Regions from separate parts of the Anaerosporomusa subterranea genome, predicted to be linked through region 2. Evidence: riboswitches for the same ligand, from Rfam matches in the RefSeq annotation. Region 2 holds a riboswitch; each other region holds the start of a gene.

Region 1 (4,802 bases), on a different contig from region 2:
CCAAATACAAGTTGATGAGGCCATTGCCGCTAAAGCAAAACATGCGATTTCTCGAATGCTGGAGGTGGTTTAGATGGCAGAAAGAAGCTATATCACTCCCGTATGGCAAAATCATAAACAGCTAGACAGTAAGAGCTATGATGTCATTGTTGTTGGGACAGGTATAGCCGGAATGACTGTGTCTTTATCGCTAGACTCCAAGCTTAGAATAGCTCTTGTCAGTAAAGAACAGTTTACGGAAAGCAGCACCTACAAAGCGCAGGGTGGAATGGCTGTTGCGGTAGGTCCGGACGATAGCGCCGAGGAGCATTTCGCAGACACAGTAAGGGTTGGGCAAGGGGTGTGTCGTGAAGAAGCCGTAAACCTATTAGCAGGCGAGGGACCTGCGGCATTGGAGTTCCTGCAATCGCTGGGGGCAGATTTCTGCCATAACCAAAATGGACTGGATTTAACCAGAGAAGCGGCGCACTCACGCAATCGGGTGGTACATTATTACGACTATACCGGAAAGTATATTGCTGAACTATTAGCTGATGAAGTCAATAGGCACAACAATATCGAGCGGCTTGACAGATCTTTTCTTGTTGATATAGTCACCGCGCAGGATGGATGCTGTGGCTGTATTGTTGAACATAACGGCAGACTGGTTTATCTCCGAGCCGCAGCGGTTGTAGTGGCCACAGGCGGCTACAGTGGGCTGTTCAAGCGTTCAACTAATGAGGTTTCGGCTAGTGGTGATGGTATTGCTGCAGCTTACCGTGCCGGCGCCATGATTGCTGATATGGAGTTTGTTCAATTTCACCCGACAGCTTTTACCACGTTGTCAGGGAAGGTTTTTTTATTAACAGAGGCGCTGCGGGGCGAGGGAGCGGTTTTACTAAATTCGGCGGGCGATCGATTTATGTTTAACTACCATCCCAGCGGAGAACTCGCGCCGCGCGACGAAGTATCAAGAGCTATCTTGCGTGAATCCACACGACAAGGTGGAGAAACGATTTATCTCGACGCTAGACATCTTGGTAAAGAGTATTTAGCGGATCGGTTCCGACAAGTGTATAGCGAATTAGCAAAAAATAACTACTTTATAGAACGAGACACAATTCCTATTGCACCGGCGGCTCACTATACGATTGGTGGAATTAAGACCGACCTTTGGGGTAGGACTAGCGTAGGCTCTTTGTATGCGTGCGGCGAAGCTGCAGCGACAGGGGTTCATGGTGCTAACCGACTGGCAAGCAATTCTCTGCTTGAAGGCATAGTATTCGGACGTAGGATTGCCACATATATTAATGAAACATATAGTGCAAAACGAGAACCCTCTGAGTTGTCTGCTGGTGTCACTGCAGCAACCGGTAGCTATACAGATCTAAATGCTTTGAGAACCAAGTTGGATGGTGTTGCAGGGGTCGTACGCCGGGGAGAAGAGCTGGAAGCTATGCTAAAGTGGCTAAGTGTTGGTGAGACAAATCATCAGGTTAGTCCGGTTGATCATAGCTATCATGTCTACAATACCTATCAATTAGCGGGGTTACTGGTGGAAGCGGCGCTACTGAGGACGGAAAGCCGAGGAGCCCACTACCGCTCGGATTTTCCCGGTAAGAATGATGAAACTTTTAGAAAACACATCTTGCAGCAATGGGGAAGGAAGGCTGTTATAGCATGAACAAGCTGGTCTTAGATCAATTATTACGCCAAGCTTTAATTGAAGATATCGGACAAGGTGATATCACCAGTGAAGCGATCTTTTCCGGGAATCATGAGTCTAAGGGCTATCTTATCGCCAAACGAGATATGGTCTTAGCTGGGTTGGAGGTTTTCACACGGGTATTTTCATTACTGGATGAGAACGTGAAGGTAACTCTTTACTATGTCGACGGTGACCGGGTTCAAAGTGGTCAAAAGTTTGCTCACATACAAGGACCAACTCGATCATTACTGGCAGGGGAAAGGGTGGCTCTAAATTTTCTGCAACGCTTAACTGGTATCGCCAATGAAACCAATCGTTATGTAGAGGCATGTGGAGGTTCTGGCACGATCATTGTCGATACTCGTAAAACGACACCCGGTCTGCGTATGCTTGAGAAATACGCTGTTACGGTGGGCGGGGGCAAGAATCACCGTTACGGTTTAGATTCAATGGTTTTAATTAAAGATAATCATATTAAGGCCGCCGGCGGCATTTTGACAGCTGTACAGAAGGTGCGTGATCATATATCGCCGTTTATAAAAATTGAGGTTGAAGTTGAAGAAATGCAGCAAGTGCATGATGCGTTGACAGCAGGTGTCGATGTGATTATGCTGGATAATATGTCTTTGCCGATGATAGAAGAGGCTGTACGGGTAATTAATCATCAAGCATTGGTAGAGGTGTCTGGCAATATAACAGGGGAAAAAATAGCTGGATTGGCGTCAAGAGGAGTCAATATTATTTCAAGCGGTGCACTCACTCACTCGGCCAAAGCGGCAGATATTAGCATGAGGCTAGAATAAAACAATTTATGTATCATTCTAGGGCTTAAGTCTTGAGCATTAAGTCCTATTTTTCTTTATTAGGTTGACGAAAAAAGATATAACAGTATAAAATTTTAAAATACCATATATCTGGCAAACCTACCGAAAGGTAGCGACGCAAAGCCATGGGTCTAAGGGCGTAAGCCAATGATTGCCAGGTTGCAACTTGTGAAAAGTGAGACTGGCATCTCACTTTTTTATTTTCAAATCACATTAAGGGCTGAAGGGTGGATCTTATGCGGGAACCAAGTGAAAAAATACGAGTACTAATAGTGGATGATTCTCCGTTTAGTCGTCAACTGCTGGCTGATTCACTAGATTCGCACTGGTTTGAGATTGTCGGTTTTGCGGATGGCTTCCGGTCCGCTCTCGAAGGTTATCGGACGCATATGCCTGACGTTATTACAATGGATATTGCTATGCCGGAAATGGACGGTCTGGAAGTTACGCGGCGGCTTATTAAGCAGGAGCCGGATGCCAAAGTTGTTATAGTATCCAGCATGAAAGATGATGATTTGGAAAAATTGGCAAAGTGTAAGGGAGCTGCAAAGTTTCTCCAAAAGCCATTTGAACCAGAGGTGTTAATGAGCGTTTTAAGAAGTGTGTGTGACGCCGACGTGGTGGATCATGATTTCAAAAGTTGCTACCCTGCCGAATTCATTGCCTCTTTTTCTAATTTCATGAAGAGATTCATAACAGATGTAACTGCTCAATCAACTGTTGATGATACAAGACTGTATTCTAGTGGTATTTCAATTCTTGTGGGGATAACTGGACAGTATAGTGGCAGAATGGTTTTGGACTTATCTGTTGAGACCGCTAAATGTATAGCCACAAGATTGCTTAAGCAAGAGCCTAAGGACTCTGATCAGATTAATGATGTAATTGCGGAGTTAGCCAATATTGTAGCCGGAAATGCATCATCAAAGCTGAACAGAGAATTCCGAGGGGCTTTTCTGCGTGTTTCACCACCAGCGATTTTTACCGGTGAGAAATTCTCAATAGCCAGCCCTAATCTAGAGATTCATGCGTGGCAAGTTGATACTCCTTTCGGAAAAGCCCGCCTGAGCGTTGGCTTTAAGAAGGAGATTGTCTAATGGATGTAAAAAGTATTGCTCCGTTCTTTGATGCAATCTTGAATGTTATGCCGCAACTAGGATTCCAAAACGTCACGCGTGGCCGGATGAGTGTAGCTGATGGCAATAAGATTGCAAGCAATGGAGTCATGGTAATTGTGGGCCTTACGCATCAGCTTCGCGGCACTATCGTATATAATATGACTGAGGAATCAGCCAAAAAGATTGCAAGTAAAATGATGATGGGGATGCCGGTTCCAGACTTTGACGCGATGGCAGAATCGGCGATTTCCGAGATGGGTAATATGCTGGCAGCAAACGCAGCTATATTATTTGAAGCACAAGGGGCAAAAATTGATATTTCGCCGCCTACTCTCATTGTGGGGGACAGCTATACCAGTACATCAGGTAATATGCGAAGGATAATTGTTGAAGTTCTTGTTGATGAGATACCCTTGGAAGTAAATATATCGCTAAATTCCTGACGTTAATGCGCTGTGTAAGTAAGCTGAATAGAGTAGTAGAAGCAACGCCGCTTGTCGATTTTGACAGGCGGCGTTGCTTCATCCCAGCGAATTCGACGGGCGTACCTTAAGCGTGTCTGTATTCGATACGTTAAATAAATATTGCCAACATGACGCTATAATGAGAAACTAAATAAATATAGATAGTTTAAGGGGGGACGTAAATGTTCAAAGAAATGAGACGCCATGATAGAGGACTTACGCGAAGTGAAACAGACGAAATTTTGCTAAATGGCGTTTATGGTGTGTTATCGATTAACGGCGAAGACGATTATGCCTATGGTGTACCGTTAAGCTATGTTTATACAGGTGGTCATATATACTTCCATTGTGCTCAAGAGGGGTATAAATTAAATTGTACCCGCAAAAGAAATAAAGTAACATTCTGCGTTGTGGGAAAAGCCAATACTTTACCAGATAAGTTCAGTATGGAGTATGCAAGCGCTATTGTTTTTGGAGAAGTTAGTGAAGTGCATGATCAGGAGAAATTAGCAGCGTTGATGGCTTTCGTAGAAAAATACTCTAGCAGCTACATGGAAAAAGGAAAAGAGTATGCTGATAGTGTCCATCATAAGACAGTGGTCCTTAAAATAGATAGTAAACACATTACTGGAAAAGCCAGAAAATAGGCCTATTCCTCCTCAAACTCATCAGAACAGTGCCACGTATTTTGGCGCTGTTTTTTTCACAT
Region 2 (4,802 bases):
CGCAACTTGGAGGTCTTCCGCCATCTTAGCCAAGGCCTGGCTGGAGGCTGCTATCTCTTCCATTGATGCCGATTGTTCCTCTGTCGCCGCGGAAACGCTCTGCGTTTGGCCTGCGGTGTCCTGACTGATTCGGTCAATATCACGTACAGATGCCACGATCTGCTGGCTGCCAGACGCCATTTGCTGAATGGCAGCCGATATTTCCTTGATTTGACCTGACTCCTCATTCACCAGCAATACGATTTCTTTAAACGCCTGACCCGCAGAATTCACGACGTCGGCCCCTACCTTGACCTCGCGAGTACCGTCGTTCATCGCACCAACCGCTTTATCAGTTTCCGATTGAATCTCCGAAATCAAAATGGCAATTTGCTTGGCCGCCTCCTGAGACTGTTCAGCCAGTTTGCGCACTTCCTCGGCAACTACGGCAAAGCCTCTGCCCTGTTCGCCCGCACGCGCCGCTTCAATAGCTGCATTCAAGGCCAGCAAGTTAGTTTGTCCGGCAATCCCGGAGATGGTGTCAACAATCTGTCCGATTTCTTTCGAGCGTTCGCCAAGCTTTGTTACTACTTGCGCAGAAGTGGACACCGTCTTCTCGATACTCCCCATCTGGCTCACGGCAGCCTCTACCGCTTTGTCGCCTTGCTGGGCTGCTGCGGCAGTCTTGTCCGCCATACCTGTCACCACATTGGCACTAGCAGCGACTTGCTGGATACCTGCCGACATTTGCTCCACAACGGCAACGGCTGTATCGACCGCCTGTACCTGTTTCTCAGCGCCTTGGGCTACATCAGTAATCGTAGTTGCAACCTGATTTGCTGCCTGAGCTGATTGTTCAGCACTGGCAGTCAGTTCTTCCGAGGATGCTGCTACTAATTCTGCTGAATTGGATACCTGTTTAATTAACGAACGCAAGTTGTCAGAAGCATTGCTGAGACTCTGCAGCAAGAGTCCCATTTCATCTTTTGACTTGATTTCATGATGTTGGTTAAAAATTCCTTGAGCCATTGCTTCTGCATATGACACACCTTGCCTGATCGAAGCCAGGATCGGGCGGGTGATGAATACAGCGCTTACGCCGCCAATTAAAAGGCCGATGCTCAAAATGACAACTAAGGTTACGGTCATCTTGCTCTCCTGCTCGTTAATACCTTTAATCTCTTTTTCTATGTACTCGTTCTGCTCTTGCACGTATTTGTGTATTTCCGCAAGTAAAGTATCATTGTCTTGCGCAACAGCGGACAGATATGCCCCCGCTGCAGTTTGCCCTTGCGTATCATATATTTGAACTACCTTTATTAAGTGAGGCACAAATTTGTTTCTAGCATCGGCAACAGGTTTTAGTGCTTCTTTAACTCGCGCATTTTTATTAAGGTAGTTGAGAGCAGCGTCGGCCGCTTTCGTCGCCTCACCTAAATCCTGTTTAAACCGGGGGTTGCCGGTGGCCAAATAGCCCCGAACTGCAGCCGCTTCACGAGCTGTCTCCAGAGCAAGCAATTTAGTATTATCCCCTAGCGGCATACGATAATTAGTTAGAGTATTCGTTGCCTTTTCGATAGCTTGATATTGAAAATAGAATGCCCCCACAATCACCAGCATGATTGCCAGCATAATGCCAAAGCCACCATAGATCTTTGTACTAATCTTCATTGCGGTGTTCCCCCTCAAACTTTCATTGCATGTTCGCTGTTTCCTATACGTGTTACACAACCTAATCCGACACTTGCCTCTTCACTCCTTTTTCGGTCGCCTATTGGATACCATATTTGATAAAAAAATAAGACGGCAATAGCCAGTCTCATAAACAGTTAGCTAATGCTAATTGGCGGCTTGGCATCATAGACGTTAATTCGTCCTTAGACCCATTGCTTTGCGTCCTTATCTTTCAACAAGTTTGCCATATGAAAATGCATCTATTTTCTTCTGAATACTATAGTCTGTATAACAATAGTGTTACCTGGCATATAATTGGATATATGATAGACAAAAAATTCGGTCTGATACTAAAAAAATTAAGAACGGCCAAAGGCATCAGCCAAGAAAACTTTGCTCTCAATACTGGACTTCACCGCACTTACATCAGCCAATTGGAAAGGGGCCTAAAAAGTCCGTCTTTACGGACAATCGGCAAAATCTGCGGAGAGCTTGGCATCTCCCTCGTGCGGCTAATGGAGTATCTAGAGCAAGAACGCTAGCCTTTTCTTATGTAAATGCCTATTATGAGGAACTTTGTCGGTTTAACGAATACTATAGTATTCGTTAAACCGACAAATAACTCCTTCGTGCTTTTGCTTGATTTTATTAGCACAACATATTCGATGATAACCTAGGAAACCAGTAGACCCTTCCTCACCATTCAGGATGACCCCACTTCTCTATATACTTGCAAAAGGCGTGCCAACTGAGGCACTCCTTTTAGAATTTACTATACACCAATAAATAGTTGATCTATTTTAGACATTTCGACATTTCTGCCGCACACATCAATGTCGTTTTTTGACACATTGTGTCAAGATGATGCGTTCAAGTGAAACACCTTACTCTTTGGCCGCTCGTTCCAATATCCTATATAACGAACTGCGCGATATTCCGAGGTATCGCGCCGCTGCCGCTTTGTTGCCATCGTTGATATGCAGCGCATGCTGAACTAATTGTTCAATGTGGTCATCTAAGACAGACCCCGCATCAGTGGTCTGGATAAGATTAGCCTTAGCCGGAATCTTCTCCGGTCTCTGCGTCAAGCGGGTTAGGTGGCTCGGTTTGAGTTCTTCATCATCAAACATAAAGACGACCCATTCGATGATATTTTTTAGTTCTCGAACATTCCCCCGCCACTCATAGGTGCTTAGGATTTTAGCCGCATCTTCGTCTATGCGTTTGAAGCATTTTCCTCTCATCTTGGCAGACTCTTGCAGAAACGTCAGCGCTAACGGTACGATCGCGTTAGGCCGCTTGCGAAGCGGCGGAAGAACAATGTGACCGACTCTCAGCCGGTAGAATAAGTCCTGCCGAAAGTTCCCCTTGTGAATGGCATCTTCTAAATCCATATTTGTCGCACAGATTATTCGCACATTCGTGCGAATCTTTCTTACACCACCGACTCGGTAGAATGTTTTCTGTTCAAGCACTCGCAGCAGCTTGCCCTGCAGTTCAATCGGTATCTCAGCCACTTCATCTAAAAACAGCGTTCCTCCCTCAGCCAGATCAAACTTGCCTTTATGCCCTGCAGCCGATCCGCCGGTGAACGATCCGCTTTCATAGCCAAAAATCTCACTTTCAAACAAACTAGGCGTAATTGCCGCACAATTGATGTCAATAAAGGGCTGCGTTCCCTCATCGCCGCCGGAATGAATGATGCGGGCAACGATCTCCTTGCCGGTACCGGTTTCCCCTTGGATTAAGACCGGGATCGAACGATCGAGATGATAAAGCTTTGCTTGCTCTAAAACAGCCTTCATCTCTTGCGAGAAAACTCCCAGCTTCATGGTCTGACCATCATAGTGTACGGTATCAGGCAAATTCTTGCTAACGTCGGTTCCGTCCTTCGCATTTATCGTGCCATGCCACTTTCGCTTATCTTCCACCTGTTTTAGGATGCGCACCAAATCCTTCGCGTCAACCGGCTTTAACAGATAGTCCATAGCGCCCGCACGAATGGCCTCAATCGCTGACTCCAGCGTACCATGCCCGGTAACAAGCACCACATCAAGCTGACCGCAGCCTGGAAGCGCAGCGATGGTCTGCATAAGGTCAATACCAGATAATCGGGGCATTCTTATATCTGAGACCACCAAATCGAAGGTCTTCTCCGCAATCTCCCTAATAGCTTGCTCAGCGTTGGCGCACTCGACTGTAGAGTGGTTTAGGCGGCTTAAGAATCTTGTAATAGTAGAGCGACTGACTTTATCGTCATCAACCACTAAGATTTGCATTGATCTCACCTTTCCATGCATAAACGGGGAACTCTAGCCGAAAAATCGCTCCACCGTACTCATTGTTGAATACATCGATTTTGCCGCTCCAACTGCTTACAATTGCCTGCACAATTGGCAAGCCTAATCCCATGTTCTCCGCATTGCTCTTGGTAGAAAAGAACGGATCAAACAGTCTATCGAGGTCTTGCGGATTAATACCGCTGCCATTGTCGCTAATCTCAACAATTGCTAATCCATTGCTTACAATGGTTGTGACAACTATCCGCTTTGTTGCAGATTCGGTTTGCTCAAGGACTTGCACTGCGTTCTTAATGAGGTTTGTTACCACCTGTTCCAGCTGTGTAAAACTGCCTAAAATACTGAGGCACTCCGGACTTAGTTGCTTTTCAATAGCAATACTACCAGCCTGCAGCTTAGGCGCCATCAAACTTAAGGATGACTCAATGGCTGCATTGACATCTGTTGGCGCTAAAATCGCGTTGTTTTTGCACAGTGCCTTGATAGATGACATCACATCAGCAATACGGTCTGCTTCGTCAGATATTTTCTCAAATTCTTCCATAAGTTCATCCACGCCGGACTGTACGCCTATCTTCTGCAGATACAAGACTCCGCTTGCCGCCAATTTAATCGAGTGCAGTGGCTGGTTAATTTCATGAGCTATCCCTGCCGCCATCACCCCGAGAGTCGCTAACTTCTGCGCCTTAATCATCTTCAGTTCGGCCTCGGCTGTCTTTCGCTGCGCCTGCCTTGCCTCTGTGACATCCCGAATCATAATCAGCGCCTCAGAATCATCTATGCCAACAACTCTCGCTTCTTCTATTTGTGGCAGTCTGTTATTAAGCTGCAGATCATATTCGAAACACT
Region 3 (4,802 bases), on a different contig from region 2:
CTTTCTTACTAACCTCTGTCATACTTAAGTTCTCCTTTGGCTCTGTCGTATATCTCCAAAACATCTGTGTCACTTTCTCTAATACTGGCAATTCCGATGCTCGGTTTAATTCTGATTACTTTTTTGACGCCTTTGATCTCGGTTGCAATGGTATCTAACGCCTGGTGTAGTTTCTCAATGACAACTTTAGCTCCCTCTTCATTCGTTTCGGTTAGCACAATACTAAGCATATTTTCTTCGATTAAGGATTTGATATCTGAAATACGGGTCTGAGCAGTTATTTTCGTTGCTACTGCTTGTAGAATCTTTACGGAATCAATTTCTCCATAAATAATTTGCAATTCGTCAAAATTGGATATTTTTATCAGTAAAATCGAGAAATATGTTTTGTATCGTTTAGCCCGCAAAAATTCTTCGTCTAATTTCCTGAAAAATCCCTGATTGTTGTAAAAGCCTGTGGCAGCATCAAGAGTCACCAGCTTTTCCAGGCTTCTTTTATTTTCTAGTTCGCGTTTGTAAGTTGATACGGTCAACGTTAATTGACCTGATAATAAGCTGCTTAGCGGGTAAATAAATAACCAGACAATATAGGCAAAGTTAACTTCAGCAATTCTATGAATCATTATTTCATAAATAATATAGCTGCCATAGATAAACGTTAATACAATTGCTGCTATCAGGCCTCGCTGCAAACCGAGATTATACGTTAAAATCATATTGAAGATCATGGCGGCGACCAAAACAAACAGAGTTAAAGAGCCAATACTTGGTGCATAAAGTAAGGCAACGGCTGCGACTGCCAACACAAAGACCATAATTAAATTAAAGTAGATTCTATCTTGGCGTAAATACGTATCACTGGCTAACATCTGCTGCTTCCACCATCCTCAACATTAGTAGCGCCTCTAGTTGATCAAAAGCATAGACTAATCCGGTCGTGCTTTCACCAAACCCGCCCTGAAAAAACTCTTTGTCACTAATTTGAAATTCTAAGGTGCGGCGATAACATGCTTTAGCGGCCTCATTTTCGTTGTTAAGCGCCAGGAATCGTGCCGCCAGCGCATAGACTGCTGTGGATTCGTTTTGATCAACCGGTGTTCCGTTTAAATAATAATGATTAAAAACCTTTCCCTGCGTTACCTGATTCTTCAGAAAGGTCACCAAAGCACGGGTATCTCGGCCTGCGTTATAAGCATCAATTGCAGTGTATAAATTCTCGACCATGTTGATGGAAGAACCCCAAACGTACTGCTTAGTATGTATTTTGAATTTGATCGGATAAAAGCCATGCTTATTCTCCGGCATACTGAGCAGGATATCTTTGGCATGTTGATAAGGGACTAACCACTTGCCGTTAAACTGACTTAACTTTCGCAAGGTATCGACATCTAAGTAAAATAGCGGAACTACAGTCGCTTTTTGCTTTGCATTACCATCATAATACTCACAAGGAAAGCCATCTGTATCAATGTCAAATTGAAAAATTGTTTCAGAGACTTTTTCGAGTTGTTTATTATAGTTGCCAAGTTTTTTTTCGTTGGCAATAAAATAGGCTTTAACCAATCGTAAATCATCGACAAAGGCAGACGAAGCGTCGCCTTTTTTTGTAGTAACATCGATTTTCCAATAATAATAACCTGACGGGTCTTTAAAATACTTGTCTGCAAGCCCGGCATAATCATCAAATAGCTTTTTATTGCCAATTAAAGCAGCATACTCCATTGCCTGGCCCGTGGATTCCAACACACTATAAGACGCAGGCGATTTATCTTCGACCGAATAATAGATTAATCCCTGGGAGGTTTGCATTTTTGTCTGAAGAAAGTGGAGTCCCTGGCTTTCTGCCGGAGTTACTGTTTTGACAGCGGTTAGTTCTGTATTCGTCGCTTTGGGGGAAAATATAAAGTGTATACTAATCATAACTACCAGAGTAAGGAAGAATAATGTCTTCTTTTGCGTAAGATTCCCTCCCTTTTGCTATTTCTGCAGATTTAATTCTACTATTCGTTTTAACAGTTTTATCGCCATAAATAGTATCTTTTCCATAAAAAATTGCCTGGTTGCATTTATAATACACTTTAAATGCAACCAGGCAATCATAGACTTAAATCGTCCTTAGACCCACGGCTTTGCGTCCCTTCTTTTCAAAAGGTTTGCCAATGTATATCTTGTTATACTTTTTAGCATGTATATTATACAATTATTTTGAAATTTTAGGATGAATAAGATAAACTTTTGCGATAAGATTCTTCATAGTAAAAGAGAATCCCTCTAATTTGATAATATAATACAATCCGGATTTTTCCCCACTGCCCAATATTAAAAGTCGTTCGCTGATTTATTTGTTTGCCTCCACGGGATTTTGTTGAGCAGGCCGATTTTGGCTTCGCTACCGACCCCACCTGATTTTGTCAATGCTGCGTACTTTTTGTCGACAGTGGCGAGATTTCTGCTTATACATGGCATCATCCGCTATGCTCAATAAGCTGTCAGCATCAGTTTCCATCCAGCTCTCTATCGCGATCAAGCCGATACTCACGCCCATGATGAAAGGTTTATCTAACGATGAGGCAATGGTTTCCACTTGCTGCTGAAGGCGCCAAATCGTCTGTTCGGCATAATGTCGCGAGCATTGGGTGAAGATTACGGCAAATTCATCGCCGCCGACCCTGCCGGCAATGTCGGTTTTACGCAACGCCTTGCGGAGAAGAGATGTGAACGTCTTGATATACCAATCTCCTTCCCGGTGGCCATAGGTATCGTTGACCTTTTTCAAATCGTCCAAGTCCATAAAGGCTAGAAGAAACTCGCTTTCTTCTTCCTTCGATTTTAGCAATGTTGATTCCAAGCTTTCCCGGAATGCACGGCGATTTAATAATCCGGTCATATCATCCCTGGCGGCAAGCTGTTCCAACAGTTTGATCCGGCTGTATTTCTCAGTACTATCTATTAAACTGAGCAGCAGATGCGGCGTTCCGGCAAAATCTATCTGTGCAGCATAGACAATGACAGTCAGCTGCTGCTCTCGCCGTTGCATCGATAATTCCGTCTCAGGGATGTCATTTCCCTGTAGACAATGCACCCAGGCAATATACTCTTCATGCTCAGTGTCAAAGATGTCAGTTAGCAGCTTTATCGGATCTGCTCCGTCCGTAATATCCAAAAATTTAGCGGCGGCTTGGTTTAAGCGCACCACTTGCAGTTCGTCTTTGGTCACTAACAGCATTGGTATAGGCACGATATTGAAGAGGTCATCTATTTTATCCGTTATAGGGAAGTCAAACACCGTCTCACCCCGGCTTTCTCATCATGCCTGTAATCATCGCATTTACTGCAAGTGGATAAAATGTGAACTGCGTAATCCAGATAGCAGTCCTTGATATTACTATAACAAATACAGTATTCAATTCCTATTGCTTGCGAAGATAGAAAAAATCCTCCGAAATATCATCGGAGGATAATGGGCCTCTATATAGGCGATAGCGCTTGAGCATTTCTGAGGAGTTCGGGAAGGAGGTTTTCCGACAAACGTACTATTCTTGAGTTTTCTATTATTATTATCTCAAACGGATAATTATCAATTATCTGCTGCTATTAACAGCGGAACTCCAGCAAATGTAAGGCAATAGCTATATTGAATCGGACATCAAACGGTTCGAGCGATGTGCCCAAAATACTTTCTATGCGTTGCTTCCGGGATACAATCGTTTTGTGATGGAGAAACATCTCTTCGGCAACTACTTTCAAATTGGAAGACTGGAGAATTCTCTTTAGGGTTATCATTAAGTCAGTGTTATTGTTCCGGTCATAATCAAGTAAATTTCCTACCATTCTTTCGATGAATTCTTCAGCATCCTGCCCGTCAGCCAGCGGATAAAGCAGCTGATATGCCTGGCCGTCATGAAAATGATACACAGCCCGTCCCGGCCAAAGCCGACAGCCAAGAGCCGCGGCCGCTCGCGCCTGATAGCAATGATGAGCGAAGCTGTCCATCTTTCCCTGCTTGCCGGCAACGCCTACTGCAAATTCAATATGAGAAAAACTACGGGCTAATTGTTGCTTTAATCCCAGCCCCGTGTTAATTTGCTGCTCTTTTGTCTCGTTCGGCAAAGCAGGATGCAGGAGGCCGATACCGTCGCCCCATTCCCAGGCAACAAGTCTCTGACAGCCATTGAGCTTGTCCACCAGTGTATCGATAGCTGCCTGTACTTCGGCTGCATCCACGGCTGACCGACTGAAGGGAATCCCTTGCCAACTAGTTAACTGTAAATAAAAGACATGAAACATTGTTGGTAGATATAGCTTAAGTTGCCGCGCCGTGTTCGATGCCGTTTCATCAAAGCTGCGGTTTCCTTCTGCCAAATCAAGCAAAAACTGATTTCGCCGGTGCCGTTTGTAGGAGTCGGCTACTTTCTCTTCCGCCTTAATTCGTTCTTCAATTTCCCGCTCCAATTCATGCTGTATCTCCTGCAAGTACAACTGCTGCGAATCGCTGATTTTCGTCATCTTCATCATCGATTGGAGATTTCTTTCGAAGATATTTGCCATACTGGTGTAGTGATCAAGCAGTTCGTTATTCTTATACTGTTGGTCATTGCATATGCTTTTGATCTGCGCCAATTGTTCCAATTCCTCCTGAAACAGTTGGCGAATCTTGCTAGTCAATCCAACCACCTCTTTTGCAAGAGTTGCAACATCTTTCTGCTGATTAGTTAGAAGGCTCCTCTGGGATTATGTTGAACTGCACACTGAGCTCTTCCCGGAACTCTTCACCGCATTCCCGCATACTTCTGTTTTTTGCC
Region 4 (4,802 bases), on a different contig from region 2:
ATGATCGGTATACATTTGATTTTATTGCCAGTAGAAATATACAAAATATGATTAAATCAGCAGTTACTATGTCCAATCGCCAAAAAAATAAATTGGTTAATGAGGCGGAGTCGTTGTATGCTAAGCCTATTCACATGCAAGAAAACAGCGTGGAACTTATCGATCGTTTGGTTATAAACAACGATGCGTATGACCCGCAAAGAATACTTATAGACAGAGAATTCACAGAAACACTCTTTCATTATATTAAGTACTATTTATCTGAATATGAGCGAAGGTCAGTTCTTTTATATATGCGCGGTTATAAACAGCAGGATATTGCCGAAGAATTAAACATTAATACAAAAGTAGTAGACAATGCCATTCAACGAGCAAAGAAGAAGATCTATCAGCACGTTGTTCAGCAGAACGAAAATTATACGATTGGCATGTTAAGTTAATAGCTATCTAATAACAACAGCCTGCAACATGTGAAAAGCAAAATGCAGGCTGCTTATTTCTTAAAAAGATGCGGCGACTTCCTTTGCCGCCTGCAAGATGATTTCCGCGCAAGCTCTGGCATCATTGGCGGCATCGTGATGTTGAAACTGAAAGTTCAGGTGGTTGGCGACGGTGTTCAGCTTGTGATTTGGCAAGCAAGGCCAGATTCTTCTGGCAACTGCCAGCGAATCAATTACCTGAAACTCCGGCGCTGGCAGCCGGTAATGGCTAAGTACTGCCCGCAGTACGCTGATATCAAAGGTGGCATTGTGGGCCGCCAGAATCTGGTTGCCGATATACGGTTGAATAGTTGGCCACAGTTCCTGAAAAGATGGCTGATTTTTTACAACCTCATATGTAATCCCGTGAATATCGGTGAAGGTAAACGTTGTCGATGGCGGCTTAATTAACCAGGATTGGGTATCAACAATATTTCCGTTTTCAACAACAACGATTCCCAACTGGCAGGCACTGTTTCTTTGGTGATTAGCAGTTTCAAAGTCGATGGCGGTAAACGTTTGACTGATAACAGGCTGAGTCCGGCTATTTGTAGAGCGGCTGTTCATCGTAATCCTCCCCTCGCAATTTAAATGCTCTACGATAATCAACCAATTGTCACCCGGTTTCGTCCTGCCCTTTTACTTTGATACATCAAATCGTCAGCCCTTTTGACAATGGTTTCGTTGGTATCATTCTCATTAGCTAAGGTTGCTCCCATCGAGATCGTGACAGTAATCGTCTGTTCCATAGTTCTAACTTCTGACTGCTGGACGAGAACCCTGAGTTTGTTAGCGATACGTTCCAGCTTAACACTGTCGAAGCAGCCAGAAAACAGGATAATAATCTCTTCACCGCCCCACCGAATAACATGGTCGCCATTCCGAACATTACTAGCCAACGTTTTTGCCACCATTTTTAGTACTAAATCGCCAACTTCGTGTCCGTAGACATCATTAACATTCTTAAAATTATCGATATCGGCAAATAAAACCCCTATTGATTGTCCGCCTTTTCGGCATTCAGAAACTTTTGCACTCAATAAAAATTCTCCGTATGAGCGAGTAAATAATGCGGTAAGTTTATCGATGTTCGCTTTGTCTTTTAGTTGCTCTAATTCGCTGTATAATGCGGCATGTGGCGAGTTATCCACAAAAACTTCTACTGCCCCCACAATAGTCCCGGTCTCATCTCTGATAGGGATTATTCGCACAGATACAGGAACGCGATGTCCCTCTTTATGTCTGAAAAATACTTCTTCTTCTCGTATCATACCATCACTAAGCGTCTGTGTTACCGGACAACGGACTTCACAAAGATTATCGCCGTTTTCATCGATATGCGCAAGCATATCGATGCAGTTAGCAAGCGCTATCTCACTGGTAAAACCAGTTATTTTTTCAGCGCTCTTATTCCAGTAGATTACCTTCTTGCTTGTGTCAAGAAAATATACACCTTCATAAAAATTGTCCAATAAATTTTTGCAAATCGAATTCGGAAAATCCATCAAAACCGCCTCCGATTAAAAAAATGGATAATAAAAAACTCCCATTTTGCGTTCTTCGCAACCTGGCAGTCGTAAACAAATGTTCTTAGACCCACGGCTTTGCGTCCTTACCTTTCGATAAGTTTGCATATGGAGTTTAAAATTAAGGCTTGTTAAGAATATTCTTCTTTTTGTCCCTATTTCCTTCTTTTAAAATTGCAATAGCATTATTCGCCTCAGTTCAGCCATACTGCAACCTCCACATACTCCTCTCCCGCCTCCTGAAGGGTTGCCAGACCTGACGTCCAGTCGGCGATCTGCTGGTCAAAGCTAGTGTCATCAGGTCGTCGTAAGACATAGAGAGTCGCCTGCTCGCTGAATGTCTTGTCTGTGACTGTATAACCGTGATTCCGCAAATGGTTTTCCAGTATCGCCAGCAAGGAGTAGTCGCAGTTGACCGCTAGCCGCAGATGGGGTTGCATCTCGACAATGCCGGCAGCGCAGACTGCTTCTGAAGCGGCCTTGCCGTAAGCGCGGATCAGACCGCCTGCTCCCAGCTTAATACCACCAAAATAACGAGTGACAACAATGACTGTATTGGTTAGGTTTTGTTTTTTGAGAACCTCGAGAATGGGTTTACCTGCTGTACCCGAGGGTTCACCGTCATCATCCGCCTTTTGTATGTCTGAATGTTTGCCGATAATATAGGCAGAGCAGTTATGGTTGGCATCCCGGTGCGCTTTCTTTACCTGGTTGATAAAGGAAGTCGCCGCTTCTTCTGATTCGACGCGGGCAACATGACCGATGAATAGTGAGCGGTTAATCTCAATGCGAATTTTGCTTTGTTCTTTGACTGTATGGAAGAGAATGCTCACGGCGACACCTCATTCTGTTATACTATGGCGAATTAAGCATATCCTAAATTACTTAGAAGCCATTAGCACTTCAGCATTCTGTTATACTATTGACAAATTAAGCAGGATTTTCCTTTTCTGCTGTCGAATTTCGTTATCTAAATCGTTAAGCAATGTAATTATTAAGCCGTATTCCAAGAAACTACTTTTGCAGGAGGACAGCATGCGTATCAACATTGGGACACAAATTCTAGCAGTTTGCATCATGATCGTGATAGCCTTTTCCGGTCTTAGCATCTACACCTATTTCCAAATTGACGCAGTTCAGGTTGGCTATGATGGAGTTATCGCCCGTAGCGTGCCACTGGTAATTGAAGTAAAGGATCTAAATATTGAACTAAACAACCAAGCAGCACTGGTTCGCGGCTTTATTCTATCAGCTGATGAGAGGTATGTCCAGGACTACAACTCGTCCCGGCAAAGAATGGACAAGACGGTAGCCAGCCTTGAACAAAAGCTGATTACACCAGAAGGCAAGCAGAAGGTAACTGCTCTTAAGAACGTGCTTGCCGACTATCATCAAGTCTCTGATCAAGGGATTCTCCTCAGAAAGACTAAAGGACAAACCGATGCTTTAGCTGCTGTAGCCGCGGCAAAAGCAAAGGTTGAAGCAGCTGATAAAACGATGATTGATACCGTAACCTTCCTAACAGAGCGTATGCATCTGCGCACCAAAGAAAATGTTACTGCTGGAGACAAGATACAAAGAATACTTGGTATACTTGATGTTGTTATCTTTTTGGTGGGTTGTGCGCTAGCGATTTTCTTATCCCGCCGCATCTCCCGTCCACTTAATGAAGTGGCTAAAGCAGCGCAAACTATTGCCGATGGCGATTTGCGAGCTCGCGCCATTGCCTACAACGCAAATGACGAAATTTCTGATATGCTTAAAGCCTTTACGCAAATGACAGACAACCTGCGGCATCTGGTCGGCCAAGTGGCTAAATCAGTTGAGCAGGTATCGGCAGCTAGCGAGGAACTCACCGCCAGCGCGGATCAATCAGCACAAGCGTCCAATCAGGTGGCTGAGACGATTTCCCAGATAGCCAGCGGTGCTGCCAGCCAACTAAGCGGTGCCGAACAGTCCGTATCCGTGGTGCGCGAAATGGCTTCAGCAATCAATCATGTTGCAGCCAATGCCAATAATGTTTCGATGAAATCTGGCGAAACGGCCCGGGCGGCTGATGCCGGCAACGATGCGGTCCGTCAGGCTACAAACCAAATGCAATCGATCAGCAAATGCGTTGCTGAGTCAGCACAAGTTGTTCAATCCCTCGGGGCAAGCTCACAGCAAATCGGCGAGATTGTCGACGTAATCAGCGGCATTGCCGGACAGACAAATTTGCTGGCACTCAACGCAGCGATTGAAGCCGCTCGAGCCGGTGAGCAGGGACGCGGCTTTGCCGTGGTTGCCGACGAAGTGCGGAAATTAGCTGAGCAATCACACGAAGCGGCGCAGAAAATTACAGTTATCGTTAGAGATATCCAGAACGAGACGTGCTCGGCCGTCACGACAATGGAACAGGGAACTAACGAAGTAGCTAGAGGAACTGAAGTTATTGCTTCAACCGGCACCCAATTTAGCCAAATCGCGACAATGGTCCAATCGCTGAACAACCAAATCCAAGAGATCAGCGCCGCCGCTGAGGAACTGTCTGCCTCTAGTGACAATGTTCTACATGCAGCAGACAGCTCTAGAACCGGATCTGCTGAAATCGCCGGCAATGCGCAAACGATCTCAGCTGCTGCCGAGGAGCAGTCAGCTTCGATGCAAGAAATTGCCTCATCCAGCCAATCCTTAGCCCACATGGCCACTGAATTGAACGAGATCATCAGTAAGTTCCGGGTATAAAGTTATTTTAAGAGGGCGTCTCAAAAGCAGTACTGCTTTTGAGACGCCCTCTTTTCCTTTTCGCTTGTCAGCT

What was found. A riboswitch is a leader RNA that binds a small molecule or an ion and turns the genes downstream of it on or off. The one in region 2 is predicted to bind cyclic di-GMP.
Region 1: linked by a shared signal. The riboswitch ahead of AXX12_RS14255 (response regulator) and the one ahead of AXX12_RS00270 (methyl-accepting chemotaxis protein) in region 2 are both predicted to bind cyclic di-GMP.
Region 3: linked by a shared signal. The riboswitch ahead of AXX12_RS02675 (hypothetical protein) and the one ahead of AXX12_RS00270 (methyl-accepting chemotaxis protein) in region 2 are both predicted to bind cyclic di-GMP.
Region 4: linked by a shared signal. The riboswitch ahead of AXX12_RS08195 (GGDEF domain-containing protein) and the one ahead of AXX12_RS00270 (methyl-accepting chemotaxis protein) in region 2 are both predicted to bind cyclic di-GMP.

What each region holds. Positions count from the first base shown of each region.
Region 1 is NZ_LSGP01000023.1:56,285-61,086, reverse strand. Features, by position in the region: gene nadA (quinolinate synthase NadA) at 1-73, shown strand, start outside; gene nadB (L-aspartate oxidase) at 74-1,663, shown strand; gene nadC (carboxylating nicotinate-nucleotide diphosphorylase) at 1,660-2,490, shown strand; cyclic di-GMP riboswitch class I at 2,594-2,678, shown strand; gene AXX12_RS14255 (response regulator) at 2,748-3,608, shown strand; gene AXX12_RS14250 (chemotaxis protein CheX) at 3,608-4,072, shown strand; gene AXX12_RS14245 (pyridoxamine 5'-phosphate oxidase family protein) at 4,276-4,740, shown strand.
Region 2 is NZ_LSGP01000001.1:62,641-67,442, reverse strand. Features, by position in the region: gene AXX12_RS00270 (methyl-accepting chemotaxis protein) at 1-1,650, opposite strand, end outside; cyclic di-GMP riboswitch class I at 1,822-1,909, opposite strand; gene AXX12_RS20075 (helix-turn-helix domain-containing protein) at 1,977-2,195, shown strand; gene AXX12_RS00260 (sigma-54-dependent transcriptional regulator) at 2,538-3,932, opposite strand; gene AXX12_RS00255 (GAF domain-containing protein) at 3,913-4,802, opposite strand, start outside.
Region 3 is NZ_LSGP01000006.1:112,970-117,771, reverse strand. Features, by position in the region: gene AXX12_RS02685 (DUF2334 domain-containing protein) at 1-22, opposite strand, end outside; gene AXX12_RS02680 (GGDEF domain-containing protein) at 9-869, opposite strand; gene AXX12_RS02675 (hypothetical protein) at 856-1,920, opposite strand; cyclic di-GMP riboswitch class I at 2,081-2,168, opposite strand; gene AXX12_RS02670 (sensor domain-containing diguanylate cyclase) at 2,390-3,286, opposite strand; gene AXX12_RS02665 (PucR family transcriptional regulator) at 3,595-4,665, opposite strand; gene AXX12_RS02660 (DUF1987 domain-containing protein) at 4,709-4,802, opposite strand, start outside.
Region 4 is NZ_LSGP01000017.1:137,796-142,597, reverse strand. Features, by position in the region: gene AXX12_RS08205 (sigma-70 family RNA polymerase sigma factor) at 1-440, shown strand, start outside; gene AXX12_RS08200 (3'-5' exonuclease) at 501-1,046, opposite strand; gene AXX12_RS08195 (GGDEF domain-containing protein) at 1,085-1,984, opposite strand; cyclic di-GMP riboswitch class I at 2,038-2,122, opposite strand; gene AXX12_RS08190 (YigZ family protein) at 2,200-2,838, opposite strand; gene AXX12_RS08185 (methyl-accepting chemotaxis protein) at 3,041-4,729, shown strand.